Regions from separate parts of the Microbacterium sp. USHLN186 genome, predicted to be linked through region 1. Evidence: predicted binding sites of a transcription regulator. Region 1 holds the regulator's gene; the other holds the start of a gene.
The links. The regulator LexA, encoded in region 1, represses DNA repair genes until DNA is damaged. The targets are predictions, from matches to a motif close to TCGAACANNTGTTCGA.
Positions count from the first base shown of each region.

Region 2: a site for LexA is predicted at 2,927-2,942, ahead of WFG93_RS12180 (DUF222 domain-containing protein). Genes of this name have one in related genera too.

Region 1 covers NZ_JBBCYA010000008.1:30,583-37,792, forward strand. The annotation lists gene WFG93_RS13685 (MinD/ParA family ATP-binding protein) at 1-490, shown strand, start outside; gene hisH (imidazole glycerol phosphate synthase subunit HisH) at 525-1,157, opposite strand; gene hisB (imidazoleglycerol-phosphate dehydratase HisB) at 1,154-1,768, opposite strand; gene WFG93_RS13700 (histidinol-phosphate transaminase) at 1,765-2,856, opposite strand; gene WFG93_RS13705 (LysM peptidoglycan-binding domain-containing protein) at 2,906-3,292, opposite strand; gene lexA (transcriptional repressor LexA) at 3,596-4,282, shown strand; gene metE (5-methyltetrahydropteroyltriglutamate--homocysteine S-methyltransferase) at 4,311-6,623, opposite strand; gene WFG93_RS13720 (methylenetetrahydrofolate reductase) at 6,620-7,210, opposite strand, start outside.
Region 2 covers NZ_JBBCYA010000006.1:77,816-85,025, forward strand. The annotation lists gene WFG93_RS12175 (SPFH domain-containing protein) at 1-1,454, opposite strand, end outside; gene WFG93_RS12180 (DUF222 domain-containing protein) at 1,549-2,895, opposite strand; gene WFG93_RS12185 (MarR family winged helix-turn-helix transcriptional regulator) at 3,012-3,443, opposite strand; gene WFG93_RS12190 (CGNR zinc finger domain-containing protein) at 3,692-4,231, opposite strand; gene WFG93_RS12195 (alpha/beta fold hydrolase) at 4,290-5,126, shown strand; gene WFG93_RS12200 (hypothetical protein) at 5,297-5,824, shown strand; gene treZ (malto-oligosyltrehalose trehalohydrolase) at 5,910-7,210, opposite strand, start outside.

The sequences.
Region 1 (7,210 bases):
GTACGACGTGCTGCGCTCGAAGCCGATGCGCCTCGCCCAGGAGAACCGGCTGCACTCCTCCGACATCGACGCGATCCACGCCGTCGCGGCGAAGTACTACCGTCTCATCATCATCGACTCGGGCAATGACGAGTCCGACCCGATGTGGCTGCGCATGATCGACCACGCCGACCAGATCGTGGTCGCCACGACCACGCGCGACGATCATGCCGAGGCCGGGGCGCTGCTGCTGGAGGCGCTCGAGGACCGCGACGAGCGCTCGGCCGAGCTGGCCCGCCGCTCGGTTGTCGTCGTGACCCAGGCGGATCCCAAAGCCACCGCAGCGGACGTGAACCAGGTCGTCACCGGCTACCGCGATCTCGCCCGCGAGGTCGTCAGCATCCCGTTCGACCATGAGATGGTCGACGGCCATCTGCGCCTCGGCGCCCTCGCCGCAGCCACGCAGACCGCCTGGCTCGCCGCGGGCGCGGCGGTCGCCCGCGGACTCTGAGTCCCGCGGTCAGCTCAGCTCAGCTCAGAGCAGCTCAGAGCGATTCGACCCAGTTCTGCAGCAGCCGGATGCCGGCGGCGCCGGACTTCTCTGGGTGGAACTGCGTCGCCGAGAGCGGGCCGTTCTCCACGGCCGCGAGGAAGCGCTCGCCGTGCGTCGCCCAGGTGAGCGACGGCTCGCGGAACGGACGCTCGACGTCGATCTCCCATGCCTTCGCGGCGTACGAGTGCAGGAAGTAGAAGCGCTCGTGTTCGATCCCACGGAACAGCGTGCTCCCGGCGCCGGTCTCGACGGTGTTCCAGCCCATGTGCGGCAGCACCGGCGCATCGAGCTCGCTGACTGTGCCCGGCCACTCCCCCAGCCCGTCGGTGAGCTGCCCGCGCTCCACGCCGCGCTCGAACATCACCTGCATGCCGACGCAGATACCGAGCACCGGGCGACCCCCGGCCAGCCGGCGATCGATGATCTCGTCACCGCCGTGGGCGAGCAGCGCCTCACTCACGGCCGCGAATGCACCGACTCCGGGCACGAGCAGGCCGTCCGCCTCGAGCGCGCGATCCCGATCGCGCGTGAGCTCGACTTCGGCGCCGGCCGCGGCCAGCGCCTTGACCGCGGAGTGCACGTTGCCGGACTCGTAGTCGAAGACGACGACCCGCCGCCCGCTCACAGCGCCCCCTTGGTCGAGGGCACCCCGTCGACGAGCGGATCCAGGGCCTTGGCCTGACGGAACGCGCGCGCGAACGCCTTGAATTCCGCCTCGGCGATGTGGTGCGGATCACGCCCGCCGAGCACGCGCACGTGCACGGTGAGCCCGGCGTTCAGAGTGATCGCCTCGAACACGTGGCGCACGAGCGAGCCGGTGAAGTGCCCGCCGATGAGGTGGAACTCGAAGCCGGCCGGCTCGCCGTCGTGCACGAGGAACGGGCGCCCCGAGATGTCGACGACCGCCTGCGCGAGCGCCTCATCCAACGGCACCAGCGCGTCGCCGTAGCGCGAGATGCCGGCCTTGTCGCCGAGTGCCTCACGGATCGCCTGGCCGAGCACGATCGAGATGTCCTCGACGGTGTGGTGCGCGTCGATGTGGGTGTCGCCGGTCGCACGGACGGTGAGGTCGGTGAGCGAGTGCTTGGCGAAGGCGGTGAGCATGTGGTCGAAGAACGGCACGGAGGTGTCGATGTCGCTGCGGCCGGTGCCGTCGAGGTCGATGCTCACCTCGACCGTCGACTCGGAGGTGTGGCGGCGGCGCTGTGCCGTGCGGGACGCGGTGCGGTCGCTCATGCGGGGGATCCAATCGAGGCGAGGGCTTCCAGGAATGCGGTGGTCTCGGCGGCTGTGCCGGCGGTGACCCGGAGGTGGTGCGGGATTCCGACGTCGCGGATCAGCACACCCTGCTCGTAGAGCGCCTGCCACACGGCGCGCGGATCGTCGACCCCGCCGAAGAGCACGAAGTTGGACCACGACTCGTGCGGCGTGTAGCCCAGCGCCTCGAGCGTCGCGGAGATCCGGTCGCGCTGCTCGACGATCTCGTCCACCATGCGCAGCATCGTGTCGGAGTTGCGCAGCGCAGCCACCGCGGCCGCCTGCGTGAGCGCGCTGAGGTGATAGGGCAGGCGCACCAGACGCAGCGCATCGATGAACGCGGGGTCGGCGGCGAGGTAGCCGACGCGCGCTCCCGCGAAGGCGAAGGCCTTGCTCATGGTGCGCGACACCGCCAGACGCGGTCGGCCGTGCAGCAGCGAGAGCGCCGACGACGCCTCACGCGGCGCGAACTCGTGGTAGGCCTCGTCGACGACGACGACGCCGCGAGCGGCCTCGTACACGGCTTCGACGACCTCCAGCGGCAGCGGCGTGCCGGTCGGGTTGTTCGGCGAGCACAGCAGCACCACATCGGGATCGGCGTCCCTGACCTGGCGAGCCGCGTCGTCGGGGCGCAGCGTGTAGTCGTCGTCCCGCGAGCCGGCGACCCAGCGCGCCCCGGTGCCCTGGGTGATGAGCGGGTACATGGAGTAGGTCGGAGCGAACCCGAACGCCGCGCGCCCGGGGCCGGCGAAGGCCTGCATGATGTGCTGCAGCACCTCGTTGGAGCCGTTGCCCGCCCAGATCTGCTCGGCGGTCAATCCATGGCCGAGATAGTCGGCGAAGCCCTCGCGCAGGACGGTGAACTCGCGGTCGGGATAGCGGTTCACGTCGCGCAGGGCGAGTGCGATGTCGTCGAGGATGTCGCTGGCGACGGCATCCGGAACCGGATGCGTGTTCTCGTTGACGTTCAGAGCGACCGGCAGCGGCGCCTGCGGCGCGCCGTACGGAGTGAGCCCGCGGAGATCATCGCGGAGGGGCAGCTCATCGAGGGATGTCACGTCCTCCATCGTAGGCGGCGGCGCGGTGTCGCCGCCCCGCGTGACGGCGACGCTCGCACTACTCGCCGTAGGCGGTGGGGATGGCGATGGTGCTGCCGACCTGGATCATGCCGGAGCTGAGGTTGTTCAGACGCGTGATGTCGGCGATGACCTCGCGCGGGTCGACACCGGGAGCCGCGTCTGCGGCGATCGACCACAGGGTGTCGCCCGGAAGCACGGTGATCGTCTCGAACGACACCGCCTGACCGCTCTCGTTCGAGGCGACGGCGGAGCCGCCGGCGAGCAGGGAGACCGCGACGCCGGCGACGATGGGCACCGCAGCCAGGGAGAGCAGCACGCGTCGCCCGCGGGCGGTGAGACGCAGGCGGACCGTGCTCGCGCGGCGGGCGGCGTCTGTGCGCACGGCCAGGGGTGTCATGGGGGCCTGGAGGCTGATGGTGCTCATGTGCTGCTCCTTCTCGTCCTCCCGCCGATCGCGCGGCGGGGGTGCGGCGTTCGCATCCGGCATCCGGCCGGGGATGCCGGATGCGAAGCTACGTTCCGAATCTATCTTCGATCTCGAACATGTGTCAAGCGTTATTCGAATCCGTCTCGCCGACTTCTTCGACACGCTCGAACGGATCTTCCGATTCCGGGCCGGACTCGGATACCGTTTCGATGAGGACAGCCCATCACGGGCCTCCGACATTCGAAGCGGATCAACGCGAGGACGCGGTTCCACACCGCACGTGGCCATGAAGGAGCACCGATGAGCGACACCCCCGAGACGGCAGCCGAGGCGCCACGAACGCGCCGTCGCAAGAGCCTCAGCGCCAAGCAGGTGGCGATCCTCGAGGTCATCCAGAACTCGATCGCCCGGCACGGATATCCGCCGAGCATGCGCGAGATCGGCGATGCCGTGGGCCTGAAGTCGCTCTCCAGCGTGACGCACCAGCTCGGCCAGCTCGAGCTCAGCGGTTATCTGCGCCGCGACCCCGGGAAGACGCGTGCGATGGAGGTGCTCATCGATCTGCCCGGCAGCAGCGCCGAGAACCCGGCCGACAGCGGTCCCGCCGTCGGCGATGCCGCTCTCGTGCCACTGGTGGGGCAGATCGCCGCCGGAGTGCCGATCACCGCCGACCAGCAGGTCGAGGAGATCTTCCCCCTGCCGCGACAGCTGGTCGGCAAGGGCGACCTGTTCATGCTGAAGGTGAACGGCGAGTCGATGATCGATGCGGCCATCTGCGATGGCGACTGGGTGGTCGTCCGCACTCAGAACAACGCCGAGAACGGTGAGATCGTCGCCGCCATGATCGACGGCGAGGCGACGGTGAAGACGTTCCGCCGTCGCGACGGTCACACCTGGCTGCTCCCCCGCAACTCCGCCTTCGAGCCGATCCTCGGCGATGAGGCCGTCGTGCTCGGCAAGGTCGTAGCCGTGCTGCGCGCGGTCTGAGTCGGCTCCCCCGCTTCGGCATCCGGGGTCAGACCGCGACGGCGACGTCCTCCCGCACGCGACGCGTGGCCTCGACGATGTTGCGCAGCGAGGCGACCGTCTCGTCATAGCCGCGGGTCTTCAGACCGCAGTCCGGGTTGACCCAGAGCTGGCGCAGCGGCAGCTCGTCGACCGCCCGGCGCAGCAGCGTCTCCACCTCCGCGACGCTCGGCACGCGCGGCGAGTGGATGTCGTACACGCCGGGGCCGATGCCGTGGTCGAAGCCGTGGTGCGCGATGTCGGCGACCACCTCCATGCGGCTGCGCGCCGCCTCGATCGAGGTGACGTCGGCGTCGAGTGCGCGGATTGCGTCGATGACCACGCCGAACTCCGAGTAGCAGAGGTGGGTGTGGATCTGCGTCGCGGCAGCCGCCCCGCCGGTCGCGAGCCGGAACGAGCGCACCGACCAGTCGAGGTAGGCCGGCTGGTCGGCCTGCTTCAGCGGCAGCAGTTCGCGCAGCGCGGGCTCGTCCACCTGGATGATCGCGATGCCGGCCGACTCGAGATCGGTGATCTCGTCGCGCAAGGCGAGGGCCACCTGGTCGGCGGTCTCGCTCAGCGGCTGGTCATCGCGTACGAACGACCACGCGAGGATGGTCACCGGGCCGGTGAGCATGCCCTTGACGGGCTTGACGCTGAGCGACTGGGCGTACGTCGCCCAGGACACCGTGATCGGCGCGGGCCGCGAGACGTCGCCCCAGAGGATCGAGGGACGCGTCGCGCGGGAGCCGTACGACTGCACCCAGCCGTGCTGGGTGACCGCGAAGCCGTCGAGGTGCTCGGCGAAGTACTGCACCATGTCGTTGCGCTCGGGCTCGCCGTGCACGAGCACGTCCAGTCCGAGCTCCTCCTGCAGGGCGACGACCTGGTCGATCTCGCGGCGCAGGAAGTCCGCGTAGTCCTCGACGGGGATCTCCCCGCGCAGGAAGCGCGCGCGGGCCCGTCGGATGTCGCCGGTCTGCGGGAACGAGCCGATGGTGGTCAGCGGAAGGGCGGGCAGACCCAGCGCCTGCTGAGCGCTCTCGCGCTCGGCGTACGAGACGCGCGAGAAATCCGCCTCGGCGACCTCATGGCCGCGCACGGCGCCGTCGCGCACGCCGGGGGCGTCACGCCGGTCGGCGAGTGCGGCGGACGCCGCGTCGAGCTCGTCGGCGATGGCATCGCGTCCGTCGGCGAGACCGCGCGCGAGGGTGACCACCTGGCCGACCTTCTGGTCGGCGAAGGCGAGCCACGAGACCAGACGGGCATCCAGAGCCGTCTCGTCGTCGACATCGTGCGGCACGTGCAGCAGCGAGGTCGAGGTGGATGCCGCGACCGCTGTGGCGCCGAGCGCGCGCAGCGCCTCGAGCGTGCGGAAAGCGCCAACGAGGTCGCCGCGCCAGATGTTGTGACCGTCGATCACGCCGCCGACGAGGGTCTTGCCGGCGAGGGACGGCAGCGAGGCGGGCACCTCGCCGCGCACGAGGTCGATGCCGATCGCCTCGACAGGAGCGGCTGCCAGCACGTCGAGCGTCGCGCCGAGCGCCGCGTACGGGGCGGCGACGAAGATCTGCGGGCGTTCGCCGGCACCGCCGAGAACCGCGAGCGCGCGGGCGGCGGCATCCGCGAGGGTCCCGGTGTCGACCGGCAGCGACTCGCTGACCAGCGCGGGCTCGTCCAACTGCACCCACTGTGCGCCGGCAGCCTTGAGCTTCTCGAGCAGCTCGGCGTAGACCGGCAGCACGTCGTCGAGGCGGCTGAGCGGCTCGAAGCCCTCCGGCGCGTCATCCGATGCCTTCGCCAGGGCGAGCAGGGTGACGGGTCCGACGATCACCGGGCGGGTGACGTATCCGGCAGCGGCGGCTTCGGCGACCTGCGTCACGAGGTGCTCGCTGGCGAGCGAGAAGGTCGTCTCGGGGCCGATCTCGGGGACGAGGTAGTGGTAGTTCGAGTCGAACCACTTGGTCATCTCCAGAGGGGCGCGCTCGCCCTCGCCGCGGGCGACCGTGAAGTACGCGCCGAGGCCGATCGAGCCGTCGGCGTCGCGCAGGTCGTCGAAGCGGGCGGGGATGGCGCCCACGGTGACGGCCGCGTCGAGCACCTGGTCGTAGAACGAGAACGACTCCGGGATGGACGAGTCAGCACGGCCGAGGCCGAGCGCGGAGAGTCGCTCGCGGGTGGCGGCGCGCAGCTCGGCGGCGGTGCGCTCCAGTTCTGCCTCGTCGATGCGCCCGGCCCAGAACGACTCGACGGCCTTCTTCAGCTCGCGGCGTCGGCCGATTCGCGGGTAGCCGAGGATGGTCCCGGCGGGGAAAGCGGTCATGAGTTTCCTTTCGATGCAGCGAGCAGGCGGCGCTCGGGGAGGACCCCGGCACCGTGGAGGACGTCGAGCACGGTCTCGTGCTGGTTGAACGCGTACAGGTGCACGCCGGGTGCGCCGCCGTCGACGACGGCGCGGATGAGGTCGGCGGCCCAGCGGATGCCGATCTGCCGGCGCCCCTCGGCGGTGGGCTCGATCTCGAGCTCGATCGCCAGCTCGCTCGGCAGCTCCTCGCCGGTGAGCTCCAGCACCCGGGTAAGTCGGGCGGGCGATGTGATGGGCATGATGCCCGGCAGGATCGGGATCGTCACCCCGGCGCGGCGCGCGCGCTCGACGAAGGCGAGGTAGTGGTCGGGATGGAAGAACAGCTGCGTGATGGCGAGCGTGGCGCCCGCGGCCTGCTTGGCGAGCAGTGCGTCGACGTGCTGGCTGCTGTACGCGGAGCGCGGGTGGCCGTTGGGGAAGGCGGCGACGGCGATGCTGACCTTGCGGCGCGGCGCCACGCGCACGGCATCCGGGTTGCCGCGCACCGGCGACTCCTCGTACGGCGCGCACTCGGCCTGCACCCGGTCGATCAGCTGCACCAGCTG
Region 2 (7,210 bases), on a different contig from region 1:
AGGCCGGTGGCCGCGCTGACGCTGTCGAACACCGATCGCATGGCCTTGGCGTTGTCGCCGCCCACGACCGTGGAGGCACCGTCTTCGCCGGCGCCGCCGATGATCGAGACGTTGCCGATGGTCGAGTAGCCCTTGGCGAACTCCGCCATGATCTGGGGGAGCACCTCGAGCACGCGCTGCGACAGGAACGCCTCCTGGTTCGAGGCGATGGCCTTCGCCTCGGCCTCGACGGCGGCCGCGCGCGCCTCACCCTCGGCGCGGATCGCCTCGGCTTCGGCGTTCGCGCGCAGGCGGCGCGCCTCGGCTTCGGCCTCAGCCTGCGCACGCAGCGCGTTGGCGTCACCGGTGGCCTTCGCCTCGGCTGCGGCTGCTTCACCGGCGGCGCGCGCCCGGTCGGCCTGCGCCTGCTGCTCGGCGATGCGGGTGCGGGCCTCGGCCTGCTTGACCTGCTCGATCGCGGCGGCCTCGGCCGCCTTCTCGCGCGTGAACAGGTCGGCCTGGGCGCGGGTCTCGGCCTCGTAGCGCTGGGCGTCGGCGACGCGCTTGACGTCGGCGTCCAGCTGCGCCTGCCGGTTCTCGGCCTGCTGCTGCAGAACGGCCTGCTCGGCCTGTGCGCGGGCGAGCTGCTCGGCCTGCTCGGCCTCGGCGCGGGCGCGGCCGATGCCGGCGTTGGCGTTGGCGGTGTTGGTGTCGAGCGCGGTCTGCTCGATCAGGTTCGCTTCCTGGTTGGCGATGTTCTTCTGGTTGATCGCGCGGTCGGCGTTGGTCTGCGAGATCTCGGCCGCCTGGCGCTTCGCCTGGATCTCGGGTGCGCCGAGCGACTGGATGTAGCCGACCCGGTCGGTGATGCCCTTGATCTGGAAGGAGTCGAGGATCAGTCCCTGATCGGCCAGCTCATTGGAGACGTCTGCCGCGATCTGGTCGGAGAACTTCTTGCGCTCGCGCATCAGCTCGACGACCGACAGGGTGGCGACGATGCCGCGCAGCGCGCCCTCGAGCTGCTCGGTGGTGAACTGCTCGATCGCCTTGTCCTGCGAGGCGAAACGCTCGGCGGCGCGGCGGACGTACAGCGGGTCGGAGCCGATCTTCACGATCGCGACGCCGTCGACGTTCAGGGTCACGCTGTCGAGCGACTGCGCCTCGGCGTTCAGCAGCACCTGGCGCGAGCGCAGCGAGATGATCTCGTGGCGCTGCGTGATCGGGTTGACCAGCGACTTGCCGTTGACGATCACCGTCACCGGCGACTCGCCGAGTTCGGAGCTCGTGCTGCCATCGGCGTTGATGACGGCGCGCTGCACCTTCTGTTTGCGACCGGAGATCACGAGCGCCTCGTCGGCGCGGGCGACCTTGATCCAGCTGCGTGCGAACAGCAGCAGGACGAGTGCGACGACGATGACCGCGACGAGCGCGATTCCGATGATGACCAGGATGCCGACTGCTCCGGCGATCTCCATGGCGACCTTCCTTTCCCCCCTGAAGGGCCTCAGCTCACCACCCTGCCAGATGGGCGGCGCGGCGCGCACAGTCCTCGCCCTTCAGTGCGGGCAGTCACGCGGCCAGGGAGTATCGCCTCGCGCCACCCGGACGCGGGGTGCCGGTGGGGTCGACGTAGGGCGGCGGGATGAACCACACCCGCGCGGCCGTGCCGCCGCCGTCGATGCGGATCTCCCAGCCGTTGTCATGGATGCGATGGTGGCAGCTCTCGCAGAGCAGGATGCCGTTCGCCAGATCAGTGGGGCCGGCGTCGCGGCTCCACCACGCGATATGGTGCGCCCGCGTCATCTCGGGCGGCAGTCCGCACATCGCGCATCCGCCGTCGCGTTCGGCCAGTGCCAGCCGCTGCGCGGTGGTGAACAGGCGCCGCCGGCGGCCCCAGTCGAGAATCTCGCTGTCGGCGCCGAGGACGCAGGGGATCACACCACCCGAGGCGGCCATCCGCCGCACCGCGCCGATGCTGACGGGCTGGTTGGAGCCGTCGACGGTGCCGAAGCCCGTACCCGCGCTCAGGTCGTTCAGGTTCACCCGCACGATCACGGTCGCGCCGGCGAGGGCAGGAGCGCCGTTGTCGCATCCGATCCCGTGCGCGCACAGGGCGCTCAGCGCATCCGCCTGCAGCTGCGGCACCGACCGGTGATCGGCATCGGGAGCGTCGGGGTCGATCGCGTTCTTCCGCGCGGCGAATTGGGCCGAGACGTACCCGTTGATCGCCGCCCGGATGGGTGCGGCGGTCTCGATGTCGAAGACGCCGTTCAGGTGCACGGCGCCGTCGCGCTCGAAGAGGGTGACCGACCGCTGCGCCCGGATCTCCTCTTCGCGCGGTGCGACACCGTCGGGGTCCAGCCAGGCTTCCGCATGTGCGATCAGCTTGCGCACCTCGTCGGCAGACAGGCCGACGGCCTTCTCGGCGAGCATCCGCTCCGCTTCGCTGAGCGACTGCGGATCGACCTTCAGACGCACGCGGTCGAGGAGGCCGATCAGCAGCCCCGCGACCGCTGTGCTGAGAGCACCGGCGGCGAGTGCTGCCTGCACGGCCGGGTACTTCGCCGGACGGCGCTCGCCGAGCAGGTCGATGCGCGGCGCCGTGGCCTCGCCCACTTTGACGAGCCGCGTCGCCTCGCCGGCAGTGGCGCCGGAAGTGGTGGCGATCAGCTGGGCGGGATTGCGGAAACCCTGCTGCTTGGCGAGCGAGTCCGGCCCGAGTGCCGGCCGCGACTCGTGAGCGATGCCTGCGGCCACCTCGGAGTGCAGAGCATCGACCAGACGACGGAGCCTGCCGAGGGCCGCATTCGCCTCGACGAGCTGCTGCCGCGTCATGCCGGAAGCATCGGTGGCTCCCGACCATGCCGCGTCGAGGCGGTCGATCGCCTCGTGCAGTCCGCTCAGGTGGTTCGTCATTCACTCAGTTTACTTCGAGACGAAACGACATTCAAACATATCTTCGATAATTGTGGATAACTCGCCAGTCGTTCGATCTGTGCAGAAACAGCAGCGTGCATCCGGGGAAAGGCGCTCTATGGCCTGCCGCGCAGCTTCTCCGTCAGCGCGAGAAGCGCCGCGAGTTCGTCGTCTGAGAGCGGCGACATGCGCTCGGCGATCGTGCGCCCGTGCACGGTGGCCATCTGGCGGAATGCGCGCGCGCCGGCATCCGTCGCGGTGACGATCGCACCGCGACCGTCATCGGGGTCGACGCGCTTGCTCACCAGACCGCGCGTGACCATACGGTCGACGAGCCGGGAGACGCTCGGCTGGCTCGTGAGCGAATTGGCGGTGATGTCGCGGAGTCGTGCGGTCATCGCCTCGGCGCGCGTGACGGTCAGGAGCACGTCGTACTCGGCCTGTGTGATCTCGGCGTCGTCGAAGTCGGATGCCATCTCGACGAAGAGCTCGTGCTGCGCGCGGAAGAGGCTCTCCCAGGCCTGCAGGGCGAGCTGGCGGTCGGTCATGGTTCTCAGCGTACTGTCCGGGTGTGGATGCTCGCGGGGCAGCAGTAAGGGCCGGTCGGAGAGGCTTCCGACCGGCCCTTGTCCCTTGCACCAAGAGTGTCCTGCAATCACATGCGGTGGATGCCACAGCAAACATTCACCGTGCGATGAGTGTATAACGGCGAGATAACGAATGCAACGGTTTGGTCACGAATTTCGTCGCGTGATTCCCGCTCTGACTGGTCGATGTGGCTTGCCGGACGAGGATGTTATCGGTGTCGTTCCTGAAAGCGCGCAACTTTCGCACGGTTCCCGCAGCGCTGCATGGAGCACCACTGCCGTCGGCGGCCGCGGGAGGTGTCGACGAAGAGCAGGCCGCAGCGCTCGTGGTGGCAGACAGTGACGCGAGGCAGGAGGCCGTTGGTGGCCAGTGTGACCGCGTCAGCAGCGATCTGGCCGAGCGCGCCGCGGAAAGAAGCGGGTGCGTCGATCTTCGCGGTGATGTCCGTGCCGGCTCCAACGAGAGTTGCGCGTGGGGCGTCACGGCTCAGGTCGTTGATGAGTGCGATCTCAGCGGCCGATGCGCGGTGCTCGAATAGGGCTTCCAATGCTCCGCGAAGGGCGAGCGCTGTGGAGTAGTCGGCATCAGCGCTGGACGAGACGGCGACGCCCGCGGACTGCATCCAACCGATCATCGATCGACTCGTGGGAAGCGTCTCGCGCGGGACATCCGACCAGCGATCGCGCAGGGTATTCACGAAGTCGACGCTCAGCGCGCCGCCATCCATGATCCAGTCCACACCCCGCATGGTTCAAGGATACCGGGAGCGAGTTGAAACTAACCTGTTCACGTGGTTAGTTTTCTGCATGCCTTCCATCGACCTCTCCGAAGTGACCATGCACTACGAGCGCGCCGGCTCCGGACCGCTCCTCGTCCTCCTGCACGGCTGGCCGGAGACATCTGCATGCTGGCGACACGTGACACCCGCACTGAGCGCGCATTTCGAAGTAGTGGCACCGGACCTGCGCGGGTACGGCAGGTCTGATAAGCCCGTCGGGGACTACACGAAGCGCAGGATGGCGCAGGACATCGTTGAACTCGCCGACGCGTTGGGACACTCTCAGTTCGGCCTGGTCGGCCACGATCGTGGCGCACGCGTCGCGCACCGGCTCCTGTTCGATCACCCCGGGCGGGTAACGCATGTGACGATGCTCGACATCGCCCCGACGTTGCACACCATGAGCGCCGGTGGCTCGCGCGCGGCTGTGGGCTACTGGCACTGGCTGTTCCACGAACAGCCCGATCTGCCGGAGCGACTGGTTTCTCCTGACATAGCGGGCTACCTCGGCCACTTCTTCGACGCCTGGACGGTGAACCACGCAGGTCTTGCCGACGCGATTCCCGAGTACATCGAAGCATTCAGCCGCACCGGGGCTCTACGCGCGGGCTTCGATGACTACCGGGCCACGCCAACCGACCTCCTTCACGATCGTGAAGATCACGACGCGGGCCACGTGATCGACATCCCCGTGCAGGTGCTGTGGGGCGAAAAGGGCCTCCCGAGCAGAGGCGACGTGATCGGAGCATGGATGCCCTACGCGCCACGCGCATTCGGAGAGGCAATTCCTGATTGCGGTCACTTCATCGCAGAAGAACGCCCCGACGAGCTTCTACGCCACCTGCTTTCCCATCACCGGCACTAGACGGAGTAGTGCGCATACCGCCACGGATAGAAGACGCGCGGTCCGTCACCCGCGAGATTCAGCGGTCCGCAGTCTCACTCACTGCCGACTCCGATGAGAGCCGTCGATGAGATCGGCTCCGACCGCACGCAGCGATCCCGCACTGCAAAGGCTGCGGGAGGATGGCTCTTGTGAGCTACGACGCTGAGGAGACGCTCTTCGAGCATGCCGGACGCCGCTTGAGGCTGGAGACGAACGCGCAGTTCGACGCGGTGACGGCCGCGTTCGAGCGGGCGGTTCCCGCGCTGTCCGAGGAGCAGGCCCTCGGCGAGCTTCGCGGCGGCGACTGGGCCGGATTCGTGCGCGGGCTGCAGTGGGATGCCCCGAGCGGATTCGTGCGGGTGTGGACCTCGCGTCCCGACGAGCTGATGCAGCACGCGGGCAGCGCCGCGCGCAGCGTGGTGTGGATGATCTCGCATCACGCGATCACCGCCCGGCTGTACCGGCACGACCCCGGCGCGATGCTCTACTCCCCGCTGCGCGTAGAGGCGCACACCACGAAACGCCCGGGAACGACGCTGAGCTTCGAGGTGCCCAGCGCTCAGCTCGCGGGGTTCGGCGTCAACAAGATCACCCAGGCCGGCGCCGAGCTCGATCGGGCGCTCGGGGACCTGATCGAAGAGCTCGGTCTGCCCAGACCCTCCGCGCTGAGGCGCTGAGGCGCTGAGGCGCTGAGGCGCTGAGGCGCTGAGCCGCGGGCAGTACCCGGTTACGCGAGCCGTGGGGTCGGCTTCGTGCGGCGGATCAGCGCTCGATGACCGCCGCTGTCTCCGGGCTCAGGGTCGTCCGCCCCGCGGACGAGTCCACCTTTCGCGTCGCGAGCAGGACCTTCCCGCCGAGGTCGTACTCGACGTCCTCGACGGTGAGGTTGACCAGGATGCTGACACCGCCGCGGTCGATCCGCCACGCCCGCTGCGCCGGGTCCTCGCTCGCCACGACGAGCTCGACCGACGGCTTGCGCAGGCCGGGATCGGTCAGCTCCGTCCGCGCATGACGCAGCGCGGCCAGCTGCCGGTAGAGCTCGTGCAGACGGGCGTGACGACGCTGCGACAGCTCGGCCCAGTCGAGCTTCGACCGCGTGAACGTCTCGGGGTCCTGCGGATCCGGCACCTGCGCGGGGTCCCAGCCCATGCGCGCGAACTCGGCGACGCGTCCCTCGGCGGTGGCCCGGCCGAGTTCCGGCTCGGGATGCGAGGTGAAGAACTGCCACGGCGTGGACGCACCCCACTCCTCGCCCATGAACAGCATGGGGGTGCCAGGTGCGGTCAGCGTCAGCACGGCCGCCACTGCGAGGCGCTCCGGCGAGAGGATGGCACTGAGCCGATCGCCGGCGGCGCGGTTGCCGATCTGGTCGTGATCCTGCGCGAAGGTCACCAGTCGCCAGGCGGGCACCTCGTGCGGGATCGGCGAGCCGTGCACCCGGTCGCGGAACGACGAGAAGGTGCCGTCGTGGAAGAAGCCGCCGTCGGTGACCTTCGCGATGGCATCCGGTGCGGCGAAGTCGGCGTAGTAGCCCGAGGTCTCACCGGTGAGCGCGACGTGCACCGCGTGATGCCAGTCGTCCGACCACTGCGCGGTGAGCCCGTACCCGCCTGCCTCGCGCGGCATGATCAGCGTCGGATCGTTCAGGTCCGACTCCGCGATGAGGGTGAGCGGGCGTCCGAGGTGGGCCGCGAGCGCATCCACGCGCTCGGCGAGCTCCTTGAGGATGTGCACGCGGCTCTCATCGTGCAGCGCGTGCACGGCATCCAGCCGCAGCCCGTCCACATGCCGGTCCCGCAGCCACATCAGCGCGTTCTCGATGATGTACTCGCGCACGTCGACCTGATCGAGGTCGATCGAGTCGCCCCACGTGTTGCGGCTGCCCTCGCGCAGGTAGGGCCCGAACTCCGGCAGGTAGTTGCCGCTGGGTCCCAGGTGGTTGTAGACGACGTCCTGGATCACCGCGAGTCCGTGCGCGTGCGCCGCATCGACGAAGCGCTGGTACGCCGCGGGGCCGCCGTACCCCTCGTGCACGGCGTACCAGAGCACGCCGTCGTAGCCCC